DNA from 4 places in the Streptomyces sp. SGAir0957 genome. Region 1 is predicted to be linked to each of the others. Evidence: riboswitches for the same ligand, from Rfam matches in the RefSeq annotation. Region 1 holds a riboswitch; each other region holds the start of a gene.

The links. A riboswitch is a leader RNA that binds a small molecule or an ion and turns the genes downstream of it on or off. The one in region 1 is predicted to bind cyclic di-AMP.
Region 2: linked by a shared signal. The riboswitch ahead of C1N81_RS15780 (M23 family metallopeptidase) and the one ahead of C1N81_RS25200 (M23 family metallopeptidase) in region 1 are both predicted to bind cyclic di-AMP.
Region 3: linked by a shared signal. The riboswitch ahead of C1N81_RS12715 (M23 family metallopeptidase) and the one ahead of C1N81_RS25200 (M23 family metallopeptidase) in region 1 are both predicted to bind cyclic di-AMP.
Region 4: linked by a shared signal. The riboswitch ahead of C1N81_RS21415 (transglycosylase family protein) and the one ahead of C1N81_RS25200 (M23 family metallopeptidase) in region 1 are both predicted to bind cyclic di-AMP.

What each region holds. Positions count from the first base shown of each region.
Region 1 is NZ_CP027293.1:4,534,058-4,539,950, forward strand. Features, by position in the region: gene C1N81_RS25175 (rodlin) at 1-211, shown strand, start outside; gene C1N81_RS25180 (rodlin) at 373-780, shown strand; gene C1N81_RS25185 (hypothetical protein) at 849-1,136, opposite strand; tRNA gene C1N81_RS25190 (tRNA-Met) at 1,222-1,295, shown strand; gene C1N81_RS25195 (PP2C family protein-serine/threonine phosphatase) at 1,460-2,560, shown strand; cyclic di-AMP (ydaO/yuaA leader) riboswitch at 2,727-2,886, shown strand; gene C1N81_RS25200 (M23 family metallopeptidase) at 2,898-3,935, shown strand; gene C1N81_RS25205 (aldo/keto reductase) at 3,984-4,937, shown strand; gene C1N81_RS25210 (PrsW family intramembrane metalloprotease) at 4,956-5,893, opposite strand, start outside.
Region 2 is NZ_CP027293.1:2,419,754-2,425,646, reverse strand. Features, by position in the region: gene C1N81_RS15790 (M16 family metallopeptidase) at 1-1,116, shown strand, start outside; gene C1N81_RS15785 (M16 family metallopeptidase) at 1,134-2,501, shown strand; cyclic di-AMP (ydaO/yuaA leader) riboswitch at 2,733-2,904, shown strand; gene C1N81_RS15780 (M23 family metallopeptidase) at 2,917-3,717, shown strand; gene C1N81_RS15775 (GntR family transcriptional regulator) at 4,000-4,686, shown strand; gene C1N81_RS15770 (HPr family phosphocarrier protein) at 4,813-5,094, opposite strand; gene C1N81_RS15765 (bifunctional acetate--CoA ligase family protein/GNAT family N-acetyltransferase) at 5,309-5,893, shown strand, end outside.
Region 3 is NZ_CP027293.1:1,680,856-1,686,748, forward strand. Features, by position in the region: gene C1N81_RS12710 (SGNH/GDSL hydrolase family protein) at 1-702, opposite strand, end outside; gene C1N81_RS12715 (M23 family metallopeptidase) at 880-1,635, opposite strand; cyclic di-AMP (ydaO/yuaA leader) riboswitch at 1,640-1,842, opposite strand; gene C1N81_RS12720 (tyrosine-protein phosphatase) at 2,144-2,941, shown strand; gene C1N81_RS12725 (DUF6126 family protein) at 2,972-3,103, opposite strand; gene C1N81_RS12730 (helix-turn-helix domain-containing protein) at 3,105-3,731, opposite strand; gene C1N81_RS12735 (aspartate aminotransferase family protein) at 3,810-5,195, opposite strand; gene dxs (1-deoxy-D-xylulose-5-phosphate synthase) at 5,192-5,893, opposite strand, start outside.
Region 4 is NZ_CP027293.1:3,681,998-3,687,890, reverse strand. Features, by position in the region: gene C1N81_RS21420 (transglycosylase family protein) at 1-1,048, shown strand, start outside; cyclic di-AMP (ydaO/yuaA leader) riboswitch at 1,230-1,378, shown strand; gene C1N81_RS21415 (transglycosylase family protein) at 1,383-2,108, shown strand; gene eno (phosphopyruvate hydratase) at 2,384-3,664, shown strand; gene C1N81_RS21405 (FtsB family cell division protein) at 3,798-4,292, shown strand; gene C1N81_RS21400 (DUF501 domain-containing protein) at 4,359-4,883, shown strand; gene C1N81_RS21395 (Ppx/GppA phosphatase family protein) at 4,880-5,824, shown strand.

The sequences.
Region 1 (5,893 bases):
GAACAAGCCCTGCATCGGTCTGCCCGCCAAGGCGAACATCCAGAACATCGTGGGCCTCGTCAACGTCGGCATCCAGGACATCCCGATCCTGTCCGCCCCGCAGAACCAGCAGTGTGTCGAGAACTCGACGCAGGCGAAGGGCGACGAGCCGCTGTCGCACATCCTGGACGACATCCCGGTCCTCTCCTCCAACGGTACGCAGAACAGCTGATCCGTACGCCGTACGCGTTGGGCCGCCGGAATCGGCGGCCCAACTTTGTTTTACCGCGCGGCCGACTAACCCGAATGGGTCAGGCTTCGCAACCGTAGTAATTCTGACCAGTTGTCTAACCGTGACTCCGTCAACGGAGTTCGGTCATGAAGGGAATTCACATGAAGAAGCTGTGGGCAGCCGCGACGATCGCCGCCTCCATCGCCGGCCTGTCGGCGGTGGCCGCTCCCCAGGCTCTGGCCAGCGGTGACGACAGCGGCACCAACTCCGCCAGCGGCAACGGGGCTCAGGACGCGTTCGGCAACTCCTCCGCCGACGGTGACCAGAGCCCGCAGCTCACCCTGGTCCAGGGCACGCTGAACAAGCTCTGCGTCGGTCTGCCGGTCAAGGCGAACGTCCAGAACATCGTGGGTCTGGTCAACGTCGGCGTCCAGGACATCCCGATCCTGTCGGCCCCGCAGAACCAGCAGTGCGCGGAGAACGCCACGCAGGCCAAGGAGGACGAGCCGCTGTCGCACGTCCTCGACGACATCTCGGCGCTCTCGGCCAACGGCTCGGGCAACAGCTGACACACCAGAGGGGCAGCTGCCGAGTGCAGCTGCCCCTCTCGTATGTCCGGATGCTCCTTGGGGAGCCGCTACGCCCCGAGCAGGCCGGTGACCGGCGCCACCAGGTCCGTCAGCTGGTGCAGCTCGCTCAGCTTGTTCAGCTGGTTGAGGCCCTGGAGCTGCTCGGCGGTGCGGGGCACCTCGTCGCGGTGCGCGGCCGGGATGGCCATGGTGGTGACCGCGTCCAGGGTGGCGGTCGGGGAGATCATGTTGCCCGCCGCGTTGGGCGTGGTGTCGGCCTGCGCCGCCGGGGCCACGATCGCGGTGGCGCCGACAGCGAGCAGGACAGCGGTGAGGGCTCGTCGAGTTGAGGTCATGTCCTCTTAACGCCACTCGGGAGGCGCCGGACACGGGCGCGATTGGCATTCGTCGTCCCTGATGGCGTAGTGTTGGGTTCACCGACGCGGGGTGGAGCAGCTCGGTAGCTCGCTGGGCTCATAACCCAGAGGTCGCAGGTTCAAATCCTGTCCCCGCTACTGAAGGCCGAGGCCGGAATCTTCCGAGATTCCGGCCTCGTTCCGTTTCCCGGCCCGTGCCCGCCCTGACCCGTACGGAGCAGTACCGCTCGCCCCCCGGCCCCCTCCCCGGGAACCCTTTGGTGAGACGCCGGACAGCGGGCGCGGACGGCAGGAGACGAGTGGTGGGGCAGCGAGGAGGGCGGCACAGGTATCCGGCGGACGCCCCCGGCACGCCCGTCTTCCTGCGGATCCTGCCCCTGCTGCTGATCATCGGCGGCGCGGTCTACGAGTACTGCACGCCGTCCGGGTTCGCCGGCTCGCCCCTCTTCAGCGCGGCGCCGCTGGTCGCCGCGCCGTTCTTCTCGCTGGGCAGCACGGTCGCGGCCGGGGTCGCCTCGATCGGCGCCATCGTCGCCGTCCACCTCAGATACGCGTCGTTCCACAGCGGCGTGTGGACCGAGATGGCGACCGTCGCCACCGTGTGCGTCCTGGCCTGCTTCCTGAACCGGATCAAGCACCGCAGCGACGAGGAGCTGGCGTCCGCGCGGCAGATCGCGGCGGCGGCCCAGTTCGCGGTGCTGCCGCGCCCGGCCGGGCGGATCGGGGGCCTCGCGATCGCGGCGCGGTACGAGGCGGCGCAGGCCGACGCGTTCATCGGCGGCGATCTGTACGCCGTGCAGGACACCCCGCACGGCGTGCGGATAGTCGTGGGCGACGTACGCGGCAAGGGCATGGGCGCGGTCGCCGCCGTCGCCGTCGTCATCGGGGCGTTCCGGGAGGCCGCCGAGCAGGAGGACAGCCTGGAGGCGGTCGCCCAGCGCCTGGAGCGGGCGCTGGCCCGGGAGGGGTCGCGGCGGCGCGGCATCGACGACTTCGAGGGGTTCACCACCGCCGTGCTCGCCGAGATCCCGCACGGCGGCGACCTGCTGCGCATCCTCAACCGCGGCCACCCAGAGCCGGTCGTGCTGCACGGCGACGGCACGGTCCGGGTGGTCAGCCCCGCCGAGGCGGCGCTCCCGCTCGGCCTCGGCGAGCTGGGCTCCTGGCCGGACCGGGCGACCGAGGCGGAGTTCCCGCCCGCGGCGACGCTGCTGCTCTACACGGACGGGCTCTCCGAGGCGCGCGACGCGAAGGGCGTCTTCTACGACCCGGCGGCGAGGCTCGCCGGGCGCGTCTTCCCCGGCCCCGACGAGCTTCTCGCGACGCTCGCCGAGGAGGTGCGGCTGCACACCGGGGGAGGGGCCAGCGACGACATGGCGCTGCTCGCCGTCCGCCGTCCTTGATCGACATAACCGGTGGTGACCGAACGGCGTCGCTCCGCATAACAATTGACACTCCATCAGAAATTGTGAGGTTTAACGGGGCAGGAACGGCTTGGAATTACCGTCCGCTGTCTATTAACGTTCGATAACGCAGCACGGTCGTCCCAGCCGTCACCAGCGACGGCTCCGTGCGCACGCGCCTAATCCCGCAAGGGAGCCGGGGAACCACCAACTTGGGGTGAATCAGGCATCGTTCCGACGCTTTCCAGGCGCCGGGACCGTGCTCGTAGGAGACCTTCCTGCTCCGAACCCGTCAGCTAACCCGGTAGGCGAGAAGGAAGGAAAGGAGAGCGCCCCCGTGGCGTCCAACCGTCCTGCCCCCGAACTCTCCGGGTACCCCGCCCCGCCGGCCGACGGCGACTACGCCGGCGCCCCGCGCACGAGCTTCGAGGAGTGGAACCCCACCGAGGAGTCCGTCCGCCCCGTCCGCGGCAAGCACCGCGTGGCCCGCCAGCGCGGCGGCCTCGCGCGCAGCTCCACGGTCCTCGGCGTCGGCGTGATCGCCGCCGTCGGCGCGGGCGGCATCGCCACCGCGCAGGGCGGCAAGCCCGCCGTCCAGATATCCATGCCCGACCTCTCGGCGGTCAAGGACTCCCTGCCGGACGCCTCGTCGCTGCCCGGCGTCAGCGCGCTCATGGCCGACGACTCCGCGCCCGCCACCGCCGAGGCCGCCCCGCTCACCGCGATGAGCGGCGGGCAGTCGGACGCCGGTGAGGCGCTGCGCGCCCGCATCATGCAGCAGGCCGAGACGCAGCAGGACGCCGCCGACGCCAAGGCGCAGGCCGCCGCCGAGGAGGCCGCCGCGACGAAGGCCGCCGAGGAAGCCGCCGCGAAGCGGGAGAAGGCCGAGGCCAAGGCCGCCGCCGAGAAGAAGAGGGCGGCGGAGGAGGCCAAGAAGAAGGCCGAGGCCGAGCGCCTCGCCAAGCTGGCCAAGAGCTACAAGCTCCCCGTCGCCTCCTACACGCTCACCGGCACCTTCGGACAGCCCGGATCGCTCTGGTCCTCCGGCTACCACACGGGCCTGGACTTCGCCGCCCCGACCGGGACGCCGATCTACGCCATCCACGGCGGCACCATCACCGAGGCCGGCTGGGCGGGCGCGTACGGCTACCGCACGGTCCTCACCCTCGACGACGGCACCGAGCTGTGGTTCTGCCACCAGTCGTCGCTCAATGTCAGCGTCGGCCAGAAGGTCTCCACCGGGGACGTCATCGGCCGCGTCGGCGCCACCGGCAATGTCACCGGCGACCACCTCCACCTGGAGGTCCACCCCGGCGGGGACGCGACCGGCATCGACCCGGCGGCGTGGCTGCGCGGCAAGGGCTTGGCACTCTGATGGCCACGTGACGGAACACTCGCTTCCGCGGGGGCGTTGAATGAAGGCATGACTTCTTCCTCCCCCCTGCGCAAGCTCGGCTCCTCCGACCTGGAGATCTTCCCCCTCGCCCTCGGCGGCAACGTGTTCGGCTGGACCGCCGACGAGGCCACGTCCTTCGACGTGCTCGACGCCTACACCGCCGGCGGCGGCAACTTCATCGACACCGCCGACTCGTACTCGGCCTGGATCGAGGGCAACCACGGCGGTGAGTCGGAGACGATCATCGGCAAGTGGCTCAAGGCGCGCGGCAACCGCGACGACGTCGTCGTCGCCACCAAGGTCGGCAGGCACCCCGACTTCATGGGCCTGCGCGGCAGCAACATCAAGGCCGCCGCCGACGCCTCCCTCGGCCGCCTCGGCACCGACTACATCGACCTGTACTACACGCACTTCGACGACGAGACCGTCCCCGTCGAGGAGATCATCGGCGCGCTCGACGAGCTGGTGAAGGCCGGCAAGGTGCGCGACATCGCCGTCTCCAACATCTCGACCGACCGCCTCCAGGAGTCCCTCGACTTCTCCGACCGCGAGGGCGTCGCCCGCTACGTCGCCATCCAGCCGCACTACAACCTCGTCTCCCGCGACACCTACGAGGGCCGCCGCCAGGACATCGCCTCCCGCGCGGGGCTCGCCGCCGTCCCGTACTACGCCCTCGCCTCCGGCTTCCTGACCGGCAAGTACCGGCCCGGCGTCCGCGTGGACAGCCAGCGCGCGGGCGGTGCGGCCAAGCACCTGGAGACCGAGCGCGGCCAGAAGGTCCTCGCCGCCCTCGACGAGATCGCCCAGGCGCACGGCGCCGAGATCGCCACCGTCGCCCTCGCCTGGCTCGCCGCGCAGCCCACCGTGACCGCGCCGATCGCGTCCGCGCGCACGGTGGAGCAGCTGCCCGCACTGCTCGCGGTGGCGGACCTGACCCTGACGGACGAAGAGGTCACCCGCCTCACGGACGCCTCCGCCTGAGCCTGCGCTCCGGACCGGTCAGTAGCGGTACGGGTGGTACGCGGTGCCGGGCGCCATCGGCGCCGCGTACATCGGCGGACGCCACATGGGGGCGGCGACCTGGGACGCGTACGCCAGTGCGGCGCGCGCGTAGGGGCGCCGCTCCCACAGCTTGTCGAGCAGCGCCCGCTCCCGTACGACGAAGTCGGCGCCGGCCCCGCCCTTGCGGCCCCGGTGCCGCAGGAGCGCGAGCGAGGTCGCGTACGCCTCGTACTCGGTGACCGCCCGCTCGGCCTCCTTGCCGCCGTAGTGCGCGGCGAACTCCCTGGCCAGGCGGCGCGCCTTGAGCGAGCCGAGGGCGAAGGGCTCGGGCGGGGCCAGCCATCCCGCGCCCACGTACACGGCGAGTTCGGTGCGCACGGTGCGCAATGTGCGATGGCGGAGGTAGATCGCGAGCCAGGTGACGAGCCCGAACGCGGGAACCATGAAAGCCGCGTACACAGCGAAGAAGCCGTACTCGCCGAAGGACGACGAGCCGTTCCAGAAGGCGTGCATGGCCATCGCGACGAGCAGCCCGGCGAGCGGCAGCAGGACGCGGCGCACCTTGCCGCGCTCGGGGGCGAGGACGGCGGCGATTCCGAAGCCGATGCCGGTGAGCACGGTGAAGAGCGGATGCGCGAACGGTGACATGACGACGCGGACGAAGAAGGTCGCCGCCGTCACCGAGGAGAGGCCGGGGCCGGTTCCGGTGAGCTGGTCGGTGCCGAAGGCGTTGCCCAGGTAGAGGATGTTTTCGGTGAAGGCGAAGCCGGTCGCGGTGACCCCGGCGATGACGACACCGTCGACGACCCCGGTGAAGTCACGTCTGCGGAAGAGGAAGACCAGCAGCACGGCGGCGGCCTTCGCGCTCTCCTCGACGACGGGGGCTATGACGGTGGCACCGAGGGTGTCGGCGCCGGTCGGGTCGGCGGTGGCGG
Region 2 (5,893 bases), 2.1 Mb from region 1:
TTCGAACTCGTCCAGGGCGCGGGCGGCTCGCTCAACGGCACCACGAGCTTCGAGCGCACGAACTACTTCGAGACCATGCCCGCCCACCAGCTGGAGCTCGCGCTCTGGCTGGAGGCCGACCGCATGGGCTCGCTCCTGACGGCCCTCGACGAGGAGTCCATGGAGAACCAGCGCGACGTCGTCAAGAACGAGCGCCGCCAGCGCTACGACAACGTGCCCTATGGCACCGCGTTCGAGAAGCTGACCGCCCTCATGTACCCCGAGGGCCACCCGTACCACCACACGCCCATCGGCTCCATGGCCGACCTGGACGCGGCCACCCTCGAGGACGCGCGGGCCTTCTTCCGCACCTACTACGCGCCCAACAACGCGGTGCTCTCCGTGGTCGGCGACATCGACCCCGAGCAGACGCTCGCCTGGGTCGAGAAGTACTTCGGCTCGATCGCGGGACACGACGGCAAGCCCGCCCCGCGCGACGGCTCCCTGCCCGACGTGCTCGGCGAGCAGCGCCGCCAGGTCGTCGAGGAGGAGGTCCCGGCGCGCGCCCTCATGGCGGCCTACCGGCTGCCCGAGGACGGCACGCGCGCGAGCGACGCCGCCGACCTCGCCCTGACCGTCCTCGGCGGCGGCGAGTCGTCCCGGCTCTTCAACCGCCTGGTGCGCCGCGACCGGACCGCCGTGGCGGCCGGGTTCGGCCTCCTCCGGCTGGCCGGCGCGCCGTCCATGGGCTGGCTGGACGTGAAGACCTCCGGCGATGTCGAGGTGCCGGTCATCGAGGCCGCCGTCGACGAGGAGCTCGCCCGGTTCGCCGCGGAGGGCCCCACGCCCGAGGAGATGGAGCGCGCGCAGGCCCAGCTGGAGCGCGAGTGGCTGGACCGGCTCGGCACCGTGGCGGGCCGCGCCGACGAACTGTGCCGCTTCGCCGTCCTCTTCGGCGACCCGCAGCTCGCCCTCACCGCCGTCGGCCGCGTCCTGTCCGTGACCGCGGAGGAGGTCCAGGAGGTCGCCAAGGCCCGCCTGCGCCCCGACAACCGTTCGGTCCTCGTGTACGAGCCGACGGCCCCCGCCGACACCGATGACGAGAGCGACCCGAGCGACGAGGAGGCGGGCGCGTGACCGAGCAGCTCGCGACCATGGACTTCCACCCCCAGCCCCAGGCGGGCACCGCCAAGCCCTGGGCGTTCCCCGCCCCCGAGCGTGGCGAGCTGGCCAACGGCCTGACCGTGCTGCGCTGTCACCGCCCCGGGCAGCAGCTCGTCGCCGTCGAGATCAACCTCGACGCGCCGCTCGACGCCGAGCCCGCGGGCCTCGACGGCGTCGCCACGATCATGGCGCGCGCCTTCACCGAGGGCACCGACAAGCACTCCGCCGAGGAGTTCGCGGCCGAACTGGAACGGTGCGGCGCCACGTTGGACGCCCACGCCGACCACCCCGGCGTCCGGGTCTCCCTCGAGGTGCCCGTCTCGCGCCTCTCCAGGGGCCTCGCGCTGCTCGCCGACGCCCTGCGTGCGCCCGCCTTCGCGGACAGCGAGATCGAGCGCCTGGTGCGCAACCGGCTGGACGAGATCCCGCACGAGAGCGCCAACCCGGCCCGGCGCGCCGCCAAGGAGCTCTCCAAGCAGCTCTTCCCGGCCGACGCGCGCGTGTCGCGCCCGCGCCAGGGCACCGAGGAGACCGTCGCCGCCATCGACGCGGCCGCCGTACGGGCCTTCTACGAGAAGCACGTACGCCCCGCCACCGGCACGGTCGTCGTCGTGGGCGACCTGGCCGACGTCGACCTCGACGCCCTCCTCGAGGACACGCTCGGCGCCTGGACCGGGAACACCGCGGAGCCCCGCCCGGTCCCGGCGGTCACCGCCGACGACACCGGCCGCGTCATCATCGTCGACCGTCCGGGCGCGGTGCAGACACAGCTGCTCATCGGCCGGATCGGCCCCGACCGGCACGACCGCGTGTGGGCCGCGCAGGTTCTCGGCACGTACTGCCTGGGCGGCACGCTCACCTCCCGTCTGGACCGCGTCCTGCGCGAGGAGAAGGGCTACACCTACGGTGTGCGGGCCTTCTCCCAGGTGCTGCTCTCCGCGCCGGACGGTACGGGCGCCGCCATGCTCGCCATCAGCGGCTCCGTCGACACCCCGAACACGGGTCCGGCCCTGAACGACCTGTGGAAGGTGCTGCGGACCCTGGCCGCCGAGGGGCTGACGGACGCCGAGCGGGACACGGCCGTGCAGAACCTGGTGGGCGTGGCGCCACTCAAGTACGAGACGGCCGCGGCCGTCGCGGGCACCCTCGCCGACCAGGTCGAGCAGCACCTCCAGGACGACTTCCAGGCGCAGCTGTACCGCCGGCTCGCCGAGACGGGCACCGTGGAGGCCACCGCGGCCGTCGTGAGCGCCTTCCCGGCGGACCGTTTGGTGACGATCCTCGTGGGCGACGCCGCGCACATTGCGGAGCCCGTCCAGACGCTCGGTATCGGCGAGGTGACCGTCGTCGCGGGCTGACCCCCTCACGACCTCTTCGCTCACGGAAGGAGCCCCGGCAGCCCTCACGGCCGCCGGGGCTTCTTGGTGTGCGTTCGGCATGAACCCCGGCATATGCCCGTTTTGGTATGGAGGTTGCCTGTCTGGCCTGTGGTGTGCGCTACAAAACCCGGGTTCCGTTTGTCGAACAAATGAGGTGCCGCTTAGCGTCGGTGCGGCTGTCCGCCCGTCATGCGTCGCGCCCGCGACACCGGACAGTCATCGCCGAGTCCCCCACGGCGCGAGCCAGGGGAGCCGGGGACCCACCGCAGTCCCTGGGGTGAATCGGGCGCTCTTCCGGCCGTGAGGCAGGGGAGAGGGCCCGTAGGAGACCTTCCTGCTCCGAACCCGTCAGCTAACCCGGTAGGCGAGAGGGAAGGAAAGGATCAGCCACCGCATGGCGTTCACCCGTGCCACCGGGAAGCACCGTCGTCCGAGCCGTCTCACGCGCACCACCGCGCAGGTCGCGGGCGTCGCCGCGCTCACCACGACCGGTGTCGTCGGCGGCCTCGCCGCCCCCGCACTCGCCGCCCCCGCGGCGCCCGAGCAGAACGGCCTCACCCAGGCGATCGCCATCGGCGACTCCATGGCCGCCCAGATCGACGCGCAGGCCACCGCTCAGAAGAAGGCCGCCGACGAGGCGGCCGCCAAGGCGAAGGCCAAGGCGAAGGCCGAGGCCGAGGCCAAGAAGAGGGCCGAGGAGGCCAAGCGCCAGGCCGAGGCGAAGGCCGCCAAGGAGCGCGAGGCCAAGGAGCGCGCCGCCCGCGAGGCCGAGCGCAAGCGCCTCCTCAACAGCTTCGTCGCCCCGATCTCCGGCTCGTACGTCTCCACCGGCTACCAGGCCAGCAGCGGCCTGTGGTCCTCCGGCAGCCACACCGGCATCGACTTCCACGCGGCGAGCGGCACGTCCGTGCACGCCGTCGGCGCGGGAACCGTCGTCGAGGCGGGCTGGGGCGGTGCCTACGGCAACAACATCGTGATCAAGATGAACGACGGTACGTACACCCAGTACGGTCACCTGTCGTCCATCGGCGTCTCCGTCGGTCAGTCGGTCACCCCCGGCCAGCAGATAGCCCTCTCCGGCGCCACCGGCAACGTCACGGGCCCGCACCTGCACTTCGAGGCCCGCACGTCGCCCGAGTACGGCTCCGACATGGACCCCGTCGCGTACCTGCGCTCGCACGGCGTCAACGTCTGACACACGCTTCCGCGTCTGACACACGCTTTCGCGTCCGGCATGCGCCTACGCGTCCGGCGCACGCCTCCGCTCAGCAAGCCCCGGCTCACCGAGCCGGGGCTTTCGCGTGCGATCGCACCGTCCGGCGGACTTCCTGACCTGGCCAAAAAATATCCATGAATTCCGGTCCCCCGTCGGAAATTCGAGAACCGTGGAATAGAGTCGGGACGAAGTTGCAGGGAGCGCGCCCGCACGGGCGTCGGTCGACCGCGTTGCGCGGGGATCAAAAGCGGAGGTCGAATCATGCGGATTCCCGCGCACTCGGTATGCACCGCGATTCGCGATGACATCGTCGCGGGTGTCTACCCGCGCGGCAGCAGGCTCACTGAGGAGCTGCTCGCACGCCGCTACGGTGTCTCGCGCGTGCCCGTGCGCGAGGCGCTGCGCACGCTGGAGGCCGAGGGGTTCGTCGTCACGCGCAGGCACGCGGGCGCGTGCGTGGCCGAACCCACCGGGCAGGAGGCCGCCGACCTCCTTGAGGTCCGGCTGCTGCTCGAACCGCTGGGTGCGGCGCGGGCGGCGCAGCGCCGCACCGAGGCCCATCTGAAAGTCCTGCGCGGCCTGGTCAGGCTGGGTCAGGAGCGCTCCAGGGCGGACCGGAACGAGGATCTGCGCTCCCTGGACGGCTGGTTCCACGAGACCTTGGCGCAGGCCTCCGGCAGCCCCGGCCTGATCGCCCTGCTCACCCAGCTCCGGCACAAGATCGCCTGGATGTACGCCGTGGAGGCCCCGGACCGGCCGGCCGAGTCGTGGGCCGAGCACGGTGCCATCGTCGACGCCGTGGCGCGGGGTGACGCCGAGCGGGCCCGCACGCTGACCGCCCGCCATGCCGAGCGCGTCGCCTCCGCCCACAGGCTGCGCGTCCCGCGCGCGGGCGGCCCGGTGAGGACTTCGCAACATGCCGTAAACACGGCGGGTCTCCGGAATTAACAGAAAGCCCGTATACAAAGCGTTGGGGAATTCCGTGGCATTCGCGGGATTGAATTGACGCTAATCAGGAAACAGTGAAGCCGCGCGCCCCGAAGGGAAACGCGCGGCTTCGCCGTGAGAAACGGATCAGACAGTCTCGGGCAGCTCGTCGAGGCCCTCGGAGACCAGCTTCGCCAGACGGTCGAGCGCGGCGTCCGCACCCTCGGCGTCGGAAGCGAGGACGATCTCCTCGCCGCCCTGGGCGCCCAGGCCGAGCACCGCGAGCATGGAGGCGGCGTTGACGGGGTTGCCGTCGGCCTTGGCGATCGTCACGGGGACGCCGGCCGCGGTGGCCGAGCGGACGAAGATGGAGGCGGGGCGGGCGTGGAGGCCCTCGGCCCAGCCGACGTTGACGCGGCGCTCAGCCATGTGATGCTGCCCTTCAGATGTTCCAAGGTTGTCTAGACCATTCTCACACACCGGGGAGCGGCGATCGACGAGGACCCGGGTCCCGTCGCCGCACCGCCTCCCGGCCATGCATAGCCTGCCTCCCACGCGCGCGGGACGCGACCCGTACGGATGTCGGTGCCTCGCGCGGGACGCGACCCGTACGACTGTCGGTGCCTCGCTCTACCCTTGCGCCATGGAGACCGGTACGGAGACCCCGTCGGACGGGCACGCCTACCCCGCCCACTGGGAGGCGGACGTGGTGCTGCGCGACGGCGCCACCGCCCGCGTCAGGCCCATCACCCCCGCCGACGCCGAGCGCCTGACCAGTTTCTACGAACAGGTCTCGGACGAGTCGAAGTACTACCGCTTCTTCGCGCCCTACCCGCGTCTGTCCGCCAAGGACGTCCACCGTTTCACCCATCACGACTACGTGGACCGCGTCGGGCTCGCCGTCACGGTGGGCGGCGAGTTCATCGCCACCGTCCGCTACGACCGCATCGACGCCACCGGACGCCCCGCCTCCGCCCCCGCCGACGAGGCCGAGGTCGCCTTCCTCGTCCAGGACGCCCACCAGGGCAGGGGAGTGGCGAGCGCCCTCCTGGAGCACATCGCGGCCGTCGCGCGCGAGCGCGGCATCCGCCGGTTCGCCGCCGAGGTCCTGCCCGCCAACACCAAAATGATCAAGGTGTTCCGGGACGCCGGATACGTCCAGAAGCGCAGCTTCGAGGACGGCGTGGTCCGCCTCGAGTTCGGCCTGGAGCCCACCGAGGCGTCCCTG
Region 3 (5,893 bases), 2.9 Mb from region 1:
CTCGCGCGCCCAGTGGATGTCGTCGCGCCGCACCGCGAACGTGCCGCGCGGCGGGAGCAGCGGCCACGCCTGCTCCGGGTCGGCGGGCACGTCGAGGCCGAGCGCCTGGGCGGCGCGCAGGGCGACGCGGGTGTGGCCCTCGGCGGAGAGGTGGAGGCGGTCCTCGTCCCAGGCCCTGCGGTCCTGGACGGACTTCAGGGACCACAGGTCGAGGACGGGGCAGCCGTGGCGGTCGGCGATGGCGCGCACGTGCATGTTGTACGTGGCGATCTTGCCGCGCAGGTGCTTGAGGACGGCCACGTCACGGGTGTCGAAGCCGGTGGCGACCATGACGGTCCCGGCGGCCTCGGACAGCCGGACCACGGCCTTCTCGAACCGCTCGGCGACGTCGTCGGGGTCGGTGCCCGGCCGGATGATGTCGTTGCCGCCCGCGACGAGGGTGACGAGGTCGGGGGCGAGCTCGACGGCCTTCGGGATCTGGTCCGCGACGATCTGGTCGAGGAGTTTGCCGCGCACGGCGAGGTTCGCGTACTGGAAGGTGTCCTCGGGGACGCGGTCGTCGAGGAGGACGGCGAGCCGGTCCGCCCAGCCGACGAAGCTCCCGTCGGGGCCGGGGTCACCGACGCCCTCGGTGAAGCTGTCCCCCACGGCCGCGAAGGACCGAATCGTTCCGCCGATCGTCGCGCCGACCGTTCCGCTGATCGTCGCGCTGACCGTTCCGCCGCTGAGTGCTCTCGATTCGTTTGCCACGACCACACATCTTTCACCTTCGGATGTGACCTACGCGATCGTAACCAGGGGTTGACGAGGGGTGAGAAAACACACTCGGCGCCCGGGGAATAACCCGGGCGCCGGATGTGAGCGGTCTCGCAGGGGGTGTCAGATGCCGACGCCGTGCCCGCGCAGGTACGCCAGCGGGTCCACGTCGGAGCCGTAGTTCGGGGACGTACGGATCTCGAAGTGCAGGTGCGGCCCGGTGACGTTGCCGGTCGAGCCGGACAGGCCGATCTGCTGGCCGCCGGTCACGCTCTGGCCGGCGGAGACGCCGAGGGACGACATGTGGGCGTACTGCGAGTATCGGCCGTCGGCGTGCTGGATGACGACCTCGTTGCCGTACGCGCCGTCCCAGCCGGCGGAGACGACGGTGCCCGGGCCGACGGCCTTGATGGCGGTGCCGGTGGGCACGACGAAGTCGGTGCCGGTGTGGTAGCCGCTGGACCACATCGAGCCGGAGGCGTGGTAGGCCGTGCCGGTGGAGCCGTCGACGGGCTTGACCCAGCCGGAGCTGTTGGCGGTCGTGCTCGTGGCGGCGGTGGTGGAGGCCTTCTGCCCGGCGCCGTCCAGCGTGAGCTTCATGCCGGGCTTGATGCGGTTCGCGTCCGAGCCGACGACCTTCTTGTTCGCCTCGTAGAGCTTCTTCCAGCCGCCGTCGACCTTCTGCGCGGCGGCGATCTTCGAGAGCGTGTCACCGGACTTGACCGTGTAGGTCTGCGCGGTGGTGTCGCCGGACGCCGCGTGGGCGCCGGTGGCGCCGATCAGCGGCAGGGCGAGCGCGGCCCCGCCGGCCGAGACGACGGCGGCGGCGCGGGTGATGCGCTGGGTCTTCGAGCGACGGTGCTTTCCCTGAGCGGGCATGCCGTTTTCCTCTCCGTCGCCTACGAGGTGAGCTGTCGGGTTCGGGCTGGAGCTGCCCGGCCGCGCCCGCCGTAGCGGGACACGACTTCACCCCTAGCCGCATGAGGGATATCCCTGGCGGCGTTGTGCCTGTGGGTCCCCCGCTCCTGCCGTCACGGGTCGTTGTACGGGAATCCGGGCGGCGGCAGGATTAGGCGTTCCGTCCGGAGTGAATGGTGACCGTAATGCAGTGGCAAAGGCGGCGACAAACAGCGAATTCACCGAAGGGCCCGCTTTCTTGATCGTCCGGGGGCTTTGCGTGTCACCCAGCGTCAATGGCCGACCTTTTCCGCCGTTGCGCCGCTTGGGAATTCCGGAGAATGCAAAGCCGGGTGATCGCCACGGACGGTCACGGTTATGAGGCTGCTCACCCTCCCGGCCAGGGGGCCCCGCGAAGGGCGTGTCGTATCGTCGGACGCGCGCCCGCTGACACGAGCAACGCGGGCGATCCGACCCGGGAGGAGCCCCCGTGACGCAGCACGCCCCGTCCACCGAGCCCGAGCTGACCGGAGTGCGCAACTTCCGTGACGTGGGCGGCCTTCCGACCGTGGACGGGCGGCGCGTACGCCCGGGCGTGCTCTACCGCAGCGGCCACCTCGCACATGCCACCGCCGAGGACGCCGCGTTCCTCGCCGGGCTCGGCCTGCACACGGTCTTCGACTTCCGCAACGCCGCGGACCAGCGCCTCGACGGCGCCGACGTGGAACTGCCCGGCGTGCGCAATGTGAACCTGCCGCTGACCGACCCGGCGGACGGCGCGGAGTTCTGGCGGATGGTGCGCGACGGGGACATAGAGCAGCTGCGCTCCCTCCTCTCCGAGGGCCGCGCGGCGAACCGCATGATCACGTCGTACCGGGCGATCATCTCCGAGCGCACCGCCGAGCACAGCCGCGTCCTGCACGCGCTCGCCGAGGACAGCGTGCCCGCACTCATGCACTGCGCGGCGGGCAAGGACCGGGCGGGCCTGTCGATCGCGGTGACGCTGCTCGCCGTCGGCGTGGAGCGGGACGCCATCGAGGCGGACTACCTGGAGTCGAACGCGAAGCACCGCCGCTACAAGGTGCGGCGCAGCGGCACCACCGCCGACACCTACTCCCCCGAGGTCATGGAGCTGCTCAGCCCGCTCTTCGACGCCCGCGCGGACTATCTGCGCGCGGCGTTCGAGACCATCGAGGAGACCTGGGGCACCACGGACCGCTACTTCGAGGAAGGGCTCGGGTTCGCCGCGGCCGACCGCGACCGGCTGCGCGAGCGCCTCCTCGACTGAGAGCCCGTCTCCGGGACCGGGCGGCGGCCCCTACTGGTTCGCGCCCAGCGTGAACAGCATGTAGATGAAGGCGGCCAGGGCGTGCCCGGCGAAGACGTAGACGAGGACCCGCACCCAGATGCCGCGGGGCAGCTTGTCCTCGATGTTCCGGTTCTCACTCATGTCAGACCTCTCGGGTCGGGCCGGCCGCCGGGCCGAGGCACAGCGCGGCGGTGGGGCTCTGCAACAGGGTGTGGACGAAGAGCAGCTCGGCCCCGCCCCGGTCCGCGGCGGCGATCCGGTGCGGGGTGAGCGAGTCGAAGTGGGCGCTGTCGCCGGGTTCGAGCCGGTAGGACGTGTCGCCGAGGCGCAGCTGGATCCGGCCTTCGAGGGCGTAGAGCCACTCCTCGCCGGGGTGGACGCGGACGATGTCGCCCTGCGATCCGTAGGGCACGTGGACCCGCAGGGCCTGCATGCCGCGGCCCGGGGAGCCGGCCTGGAAGTAGGTCCAGCCGCCGGCCTCGGTCGCCTCCATGGCGTCGGCGCGGACGACGGCGTCGCGGTCGGCCGGGGTCTCGCCGAGGAGTTCGGAGACCGTCGTACCGTAGATACGGGCGAGCGCGAGCAGCATCGGCAGTGATGGCTGACGCTGCCCCGTCTCCAGGCGGGACAGATGGGCCGGTGAGAGCCCGGCCGAGCGGGCGGCGGCCTCCAGGGTGAGGGAGGCGCGGCGGCGCAGGGCGCGCAGCTGGGGCGCTACGGCGGGCAGCTCGGCGGGGGCCGGAGCCTCCTCCGGCAGGGCAGGGCTCATATCCTTGATTACGCCAGAGCCCTGCCCGAGAGGCAAATTTATTGCCTCAGAGACAAACCGCGAGGACGAACCGCAGGGTCACCGGTTGGCGACCGCCTGCTTGATCAGCGTCCGGCCGAAGTCCCACATCAGCCCGCCGCCGCTGTGCGCGTCGTCCATCACGGCCGTGAACGCCTCGACGAAGCGGTCGACGTCGGCCTCGTCGATCACCAGCGGCGGGATCAGCTTGATGACCTCCAGGTGGTCGCCGGAGACCTGCGTGAGGATGCGGTGCTTCTGGAGCAGCGGCACGACGACCATCTGCGCGAACAGGCCCTTGCGGGCGGCCTGGAGCATGGCCCAGCGGCTGCGCAGCTTGAGCGACTTGGGCCGCCCGAACTCGATGCCGATCATGAGGCCGCGCCCGCGGACGTCGCTCAGCAGCTCGTACCGGTCGATCAGCGCGGTGAGGCGCGAGGCGAGCAGTTCGCCCATCACGCGCGCGTGGGCGACCGTCTCCTCGTCCTCCATGACGGAGAGGACGGCGAGCCCGGCGGCCATGGCCTGCGCGTTGGCGCCGAAGCTCGCCGAGTGGACGAGGACGCGGTCCATGGACGAGTAGACCTTCTTGAAGATCCAGTCCTTGCCGATGGTCGCGCCGACGGGCACGTAGCCGCCGGAGAGCGCCTTGGCCACGCAGACGAGGTCGGGTTCGACGCCGTCCTCGTGCTGGTAGGCGTAGAAGTCGCCGGTGCGGCCGAGCCCCGTCTGCACCTCGTCGGCGATGAGCAGTGCCTTGTGCTTGTGGAGCAGCTCCTGCGCGGCGCGCAGATAGCCGGGCGGCGCCTCGTGCACGCCCTTGCCCTGGATCGGCTCGACGATGAGCCCGGCGACGTCGCCCTTCCTCAGCTCTTTGGCCAGCGCGTCGAGATCGCCGAGGGGTACGGCCGTGTCGGGCAGCAGCGGGGCGAATCCGTCGCGGAAGCCGTCCTCGCCGTTGACCGAGAGCGAGCCCGTGGTCAGGCCGTGGAAGGCGTGCGCGCAGTACAGGACGCGGGGCTTGCCGGTGGCGTAGCGGGCGAACTTGAGCGCGGTCTCGACCGCCTCGGTGCCGCTGTTGCCGAAGAAGACGCGGTCCAGGTGCGGGCTGTGGGTGAGCAGCTTCTCGGCGAGCAGGCCGGGCAGCGGCTGGCAGTCGAAGCGGGTGAGGTCGGCGAGCGAGGCGTCGAGGACGTCGTGCAGCGCCTTGCGCACGACCGGGTGGTGGCGGCCGAGGCCCATGACGCCGAACCCGGCGAGCATGTCCAGGTAGTCGTTGCCGTCCGCGTCCCAGAAGTGCGCGCCCTCGGCCCGCTCGTAGACCTTGTCGAAGCCGATGGTGTGGAGCATCTTCGGCAGCTGGTGGTTGAGGTGCCTGGTGTGCAGCTCGTACCGTTCGCCGCCGCGCTCGGCGAGGAGCTTGCCGAGGTCGAACTCCTTGGTCATACGTGGTTCTCCTTGCCGACCTTCTCGGACGCGCCGATGTCTTTGCTGGCTTTCAGGCTCGTACTGATCCGCCCGGCGATCTCCACGGGCGTCAGGCCGATGTCGGCGAGCACCTCGCCCCGTTTCGCGTGGCCCAGGAACTGCTCGGGTATGCCGAACCTCCGTACGGGCACGTCGATGTCGGCGTCGCCGAGCGCGAGCGCGACGGCCGAACCGACGCCCGCCGCGCGGGAGTTGTCCTCGACGACGGCGACGAGGTCGTGCGCGGCGGCGAGCGGCGCGAGGTCCGGGTCGACGGGTTTGACCCAGCGCGGGTCGACGACGGTGCAGGGGATGCCGCGCGCTTCGAGGAGTTCGGCGGCGCGGAGGCAGACCGGGGCCATGACGCCGACGGAGACGAGCAGTACGCGCGCGTGCTCGGCCCGGTGCAGGACGTCGATGCCGCCGAACCGGTCGGCGGCCGGGATCGGCGCGCCGACGGACTCCTTGGGGAAGCGCAGCAGGGTCGGGGCGTCGTCGACGGCGACCGCTTCGCGCAGTTGCGCGCGGAGCTGGTCGGCGTCGCGCGGCGCGGCGATCCGCAGCCCGGGGACGACCTGGAGCACGGACATATCCCACATGCCGTTGTGCGAGGCGCCGTCGACGCCGGTCACGCCGGCCCGGTCGAGGACGAAGGTGACGCCGCAGCGGTGCAGGGC
Region 4 (5,893 bases), 850 kb from region 1:
GGCCCCTGCTCTGGTCGTCGCCGCCGGTGTCACCGGCAGCGCCCTCGCGATCCCGCTGCTCGCCGCGACCAGCGCGAGCGCCGCCTCCACCACCACCTGGGACAAGCTCGCCGAGTGCGAGTCCGGCGGGCAGTGGAGCCTCGACGCGGGCAACGGCTACTACGGCGGGCTGCAGTTGTCGCAGGAGACGTGGGAGCAGTACGGGGGCCTCGACTACGCCCCGACCGCCGACGAGGCCAGCCGTTCGCAGCAGATAGCCGTGGCCGAGAAGGCGCTTCAGGCGAAGGGGCCCGGTGTGTGGCCCAGCTGCTCGATCGTGGCCGGTCTGACGCAGGGCGACGACGCGGCCGAGGTCGACCCGGGGGCGACCGTCTCGCCGCGGCCGTCCGGTCTCGCCCAGTCGCCGGACAAGACCGGCTCCGCGGGTTCCTCCGGTTCCTCCGACTCCTCCGGCTCGCCCAGCGCCTCAAGCTCCGCGGACGCCTCGAACTCCTCGGACGCCTCGGACTCCGGGAGAGAGAAGAGTCACCAAAACTCGGACGAGAGCGACGGCTCCGGCGCCTCCAAGAGCTCCGGTTCCGCCAAGGACGCCGACACGCCCGGCACCCCCGCCGCGTCTGACACCCCGTCGGCCGGGACCACCACCGATACCCCCGGTAACACGGCGGGCGGCGAGGCGAGCGGCGCCGCCGAAGGGGGCGATTCGGGTAAGTCGGGCCAGTCGCACGCCACTTCCGCCGACGACGCGGACGACGCGGACGACGCGGACGCGTCCTCCGCCGGTCGCCACCGGGGTGCCCCCGCCGCCGACGACGCCACGGTGTCCCGTGGGGGTGAGGGTCGTCACGCTTCTCGCGAGGAGGTCCGCTCCGAGAGCGCGTACACGGTCCGTTCCGGCGACAGTCTGTGGGACATCGCGGACGCGCAGAACGTCGACGGAGGGTGGAATGCCCTCTATGACCTCAACAAGAAGACGGTCGGTTCCGACCCCGACCTCATCCTTCCTGGTCAGAGTCTGAATCTTGGCCTCGAATCGGATGAAAAGTAGCGGGACTTCAGGGATGGTTGAGGCGCCTATGTCCGCTTTTGCGAGAGTGAGACATGAGTCTCAAACACCCTGATCGTCTTTGAAATCGGGCGGATCGACTGCTTAACGTCGTCACCGCTCGCCACAGCGGGCCCCGACGGACGTCACGCCGAATCCTGCCAACGTCCGTACGGGAACAGTCGACGCGTAAGCGCCGTAGGCAGGAGCGGGGGACCCAAGGTAAGTGCCGGTCCGCCGGCTTGGGGTTAAGCCCGCGCACTAGGTTGCGCGGCCGGACACTCACTGGTCCGCACCCGACAGCTCACCTCGTAGGCGTCGGTGAGGGGATTCCTCCATGCTGCTTTCCAGCAAGGGCAAGCACCGCCGCCCGTCCAAGGCCGTCCGTGTCGCCACGCTCGCCGGTGTCGCCGGTGCCGCCGTCGCCGTTCCGCTGATGGGTGCCACGGGCGCCTCCGCCGCCTCCACCTCCGAGTGGGACCAGGTCGCCTCCTGCGAGTCCGGCGGCAACTGGTCGATCAACACCGGCAACGGCTACTACGGCGGCCTCCAGTTCTCGTCCTCGACGTGGGCCGCGTACGGCGGCACCGCCTACGCGTCCTCCGCCGACCAGGCGTCCAAGGCGCAGCAGATATCGGTCGCCGAGAAGGTTCTCGCCTCGCAGGGCAAGGGTGCCTGGCCGAGCTGCGGTGTGGGCCTGTCCGGCGCCGACACCAGCAACTCCGCTCCGGCCGAGTCCTCGTCGGACTCCTCCTCGCAGCAGCAGGCCCAGCCGCAGCAGCAGGAGCGCTCCGACTCCTCGACGACGACCCGCTCGCAGCAGCGTCAGCAGCCGCAGCAGCAGGCTCAGCCGCAGCAGGAGACCAAGAAGGACACCGTCACCACCCCGACCGGCAAGAAGGTCGAGAAGGGCGACGGCGAGTACAAGGTCGTGACCGGCGACACGCTCAGCAAGATCGCCGAGGCGCACGGCACCAACTGGCAGAAGGTGTTCAAGCTCAACAAGGACATCGTCGCCGACGCCGACCTGATCTACCCGGGTCAGCAGCTGCACCTCAAGTAGGACCCCCGGGGCGCCGCAGAGCCCCCAGGAGCCCTCAGAGCACGACGACCCGGCATCGGCGGACGCCGGGTCCAGGGCCGCTCGCTCCGGCGACCCCCGTTCCGCTGCACGTGTGCGGAACGGGGGTCGCCGTCTTTGTTCCGTTAAGAAACATTTCGCTGTCGGCGTTGTCCACAACCCGGGCGGTCGGCTGGCCGATGCCCCGGAGCCCGTTACGCTCAGGGGTGCGGGCCAGCCGCCCGCGCTGTTGTGTCACATCCCAGAAGGAGATGCTCGTGCCGTCCATCGACGTCGTCGTAGCCCGGGAAATCCTGGACTCCCGAGGCAACCCCACGGTCGAGGTCGAGGTCGGCCTCGACGACGGCAGCACGGGTCGTGCTGCTGTCCCGTCGGGCGCCTCCACCGGTGCCTTCGAGGCCATCGAACTCCGCGACGGTGACCCCAACCGTTACCAGGGCAAGGGCGTCGAGAAGGCCGTCCTCGCCGTCATCGAGCAGATCGGCCCGGAGCTCGTCGGCTACGACGCGACCGAGCAGCGCCTGATCGACCAGGCGATGTTCGACCTGGACGCCACCGACAACAAGGGCTCGCTCGGCGCCAACGCCATCCTGGGCGTCTCCCTCGCCGTCGCGCACGCCGCGTCCGAGGCCAGCGACCTGCCGCTCTTCCGCTACCTGGGCGGCCCGAACGCGCACCTGCTGCCCGTCCCGATGATGAACATCCTGAACGGCGGGTCGCACGCCGACTCCAACGTCGACATCCAGGAGTTCATGATCGCCCCGATCGGCGCGGAGTCCTTCTCCGAGGCGCTGCGCTGGGGCACCGAGGTCTACCACACCCTGAAGAAGGTGCTGAAGACCAAGGGCCTCTCCACCGGCCTGGGCGACGAGGGCGGCTTCGCCCCGAACCTGGAGTCGAACCGCGCCGCGCTCGACCTCATCCTCGAAGCGATCAAGGAGGCCGGTTACGTCCCCGGCCAGCAGGTCGCGCTCGCGCTCGACGTCGCCGCCTCCGAGTTCTACAAGGACGGCGTCTACGAGTTCGAGGGCAAGCAGCGCTCGGCCGCCGAGATGACCGAGTACTACGCGGAGCTCGTCGACGCGTACCCGCTGGTCTCCATCGAGGACCCGCTGTTCGAGGACGACTGGGCCGGCTGGAACACCATCACCGAGAAGCTCGGCGACAAGGTGCAGCTCGTCGGCGACGACCTGTTCGTCACCAACCCGGAGCGCCTGGCCCGCGGCATCGAGGAGAACTCGGCCAACGCCCTGCTCGTCAAGGTCAACCAGATCGGCTCGCTGACCGAGACCCTGGACGCCGTCGAGCTGGCCCAGCGCAACGGCTTCAAGTGCATGATGTCGCACCGCTCCGGCGAGACCGAGGACGTCACCATCGCCGACCTCGCCGTCGCCACCAACTGCGGCCAGATCAAGACCGGCGCCCCGGCCCGCTCCGAGCGCGTCGCCAAGTACAACCAGCTCCTGCGCATCGAGGAGATCCTGGACGACGCGGCGGTCTACGCCGGTCGCTCGGCCTTCCCGCGCTTCAAGGGCTGACAGCCCGCGTTCCGAGGGCCGACCGCCCCGGCGCCGTAGTTCCGTACGTCCCCGCACTCGGTCCCGTACCGTGTGCGGGGACGTACGCACGTAGGCGGCCGGACGGCGCGCGGATCGGGGAGGCGACAGGCGAATGCCGGGAAAGGTACGGAGCAGGGGCCAGGGTGACGCGGCCCGCTTCTCCACGGCCACCCGCCTGCGCGTGCTCGGCGAGCAGACGGCCGAGCGCGTCTACCGCTCGCAGAACAAGCGCCAGGCCCGCCGCTCCCGGCTCACCGGGCGCGCGGCGCTGCTCGCCCTCGTCGTCTGCACCCTCGTGGTCGCGCTCGCGTACCCGATAAGGCAGTACGTGTCCCAGCGCGGCGAGATCGCCGACCTGCAGCGCCAGCAGCAGGAGGCGAAGGACCGCGTCGAGCGGCTGCGCGAGGAGAAGGCGCGCTGGCAGGACGACGCGTACGCCGAGCAGCGGATCCGGGAGCGCCTGCACATGGTGGCGCCGGGGGAGACCGGGTACGTGGTGCCCGACCCGCGCGCCACCGAGGACGGCCGCGACGAGCAGGGCGCGGCCGACCGCCCCTGGTACTCGAACGTCTGGGACGGCGTCGACAAGGCCGACCGCGCGAACTGATCCCCCTCCGTCCCGGCCTCCCGGTCACGTCCGCGTGACCCGGTTACTTCTAGGTGAAAGACAGGCATGGAAACGCCCCCGCCCCAGACCGAGCCCACCGCGCCCACGGACGCCGACATCCACGCGTTCCAGGAGCAGCTCGGCCGCCCGCCGCGCGGCCTGCGGGCCATCGCGCACCGCTGCCCCTGCGGCAACCCGGACGTCGTCGAGACGGCGCCGCGTCTGGAGGACGGCACGCCGTTCCCGACGACGTACTACCTGACGTGCCCGCGCGCGGCCTCCGCCATCGGCACCCTTGAGGCCAACGGCGTCATGAAGGAGATGACGGAGCGGCTCGCGAGCGACCCCGAGCTGGCGCGTCAGTACCGGGCGGCGCACGAGGACTACATCGCCCGCCGCGACGCCATCGAGGTCCTGGAGAACTTCCCGAGCGCGGGCGGTATGCCGGACCGCGTGAAGTGCCTGCACGTGCTCGTGGCGCACTCCCTCGCGGCCGGCCCCGGGGTGAACCCGCTGGGCGACGAGGCGATCGAGATGCTGCCCGAGTGGTGGAAGAAGGGCCCGTGCGTCTCCCCGGAGGTGGCCGAGTGACCCGGGTCGCGGCCGTCGACTGCGGTACGAACTCGATCCGGCTGCTCGTCGCGGACGCGAACCCGGAGACGGGCGAACTCGTGGATCTGGACCGGCGGATGACGATCGTCCGGCTCGGCCAGGGCGTCGACAAGACGGGCCGCCTCGCCCCCGAGGCGCTTGAGCGGACCTTCGCGGCGTGCCGCGAGTACGCGGAAGTGATCAAGGAGCACGGGGCCGAGCGCCTCCGTTTCGTGGCCACGTCGGCGTCGCGCGACGCCTCCAACCGCGACGACTTCGTCCGCGGGGTCCTGGACATCCTGGGCGTCGAGCCCGAGGTCATCACCGGTGACCAGGAGGCGGCGTTCTCCTTCACGGGTGCGACGAAGGAGCTGACGGGCCGGGCCGACCTGGAGACGCCGTACCTGGTGGTGGACATCGGCGGCGGCTCGACGGAGTTCGTGGTCGGCGACGGGGCGGTGCGCGCCGCCCACTCCGTCGACATCGGCTGCGTACGGATGACGGAGCGGCACCTCGTCGCGGAGGACGGTACGGTCGGCGACCCGCCGACCGCCGCGCAGATCGGGGCGATCCGCGCGGACATCGTCGCGGGTCTCGACCGTGCGGCGGACCTCGTCCCGCTGTCCGAGGCCCGCACCCTGGTCGGCCTGGCCGGTTCGGTGACGACGGTGGCGGCGCTCGCGCTCGGCCTCCCGGAGTACGACTCGGCGGCGATCCACCACGCGCGGATCTCCTACGAGAAGGTCGCCGAGATCACCGACTGGCTGCTGACGTCCACGCACGACCAGCGCGCCCTGAAGCCGGTGATCCATCCCGGCCGCGTCGACGTGATCGCCTCAGGGGCGCTCGTGCTGCGGCTGATCATGGAGCGGACCGGTGCCCGCGAGGTGGTCGTGAGCGAACACGACATTCTGGACGGCATCGCCTGGTCGCTGGCCTGACCGCAGGGCCCAGTTCTTGATCTCGCCTGAGCGTGTCGCGCCCCGTCTGAGCACGGCTTGAGGGGGTCG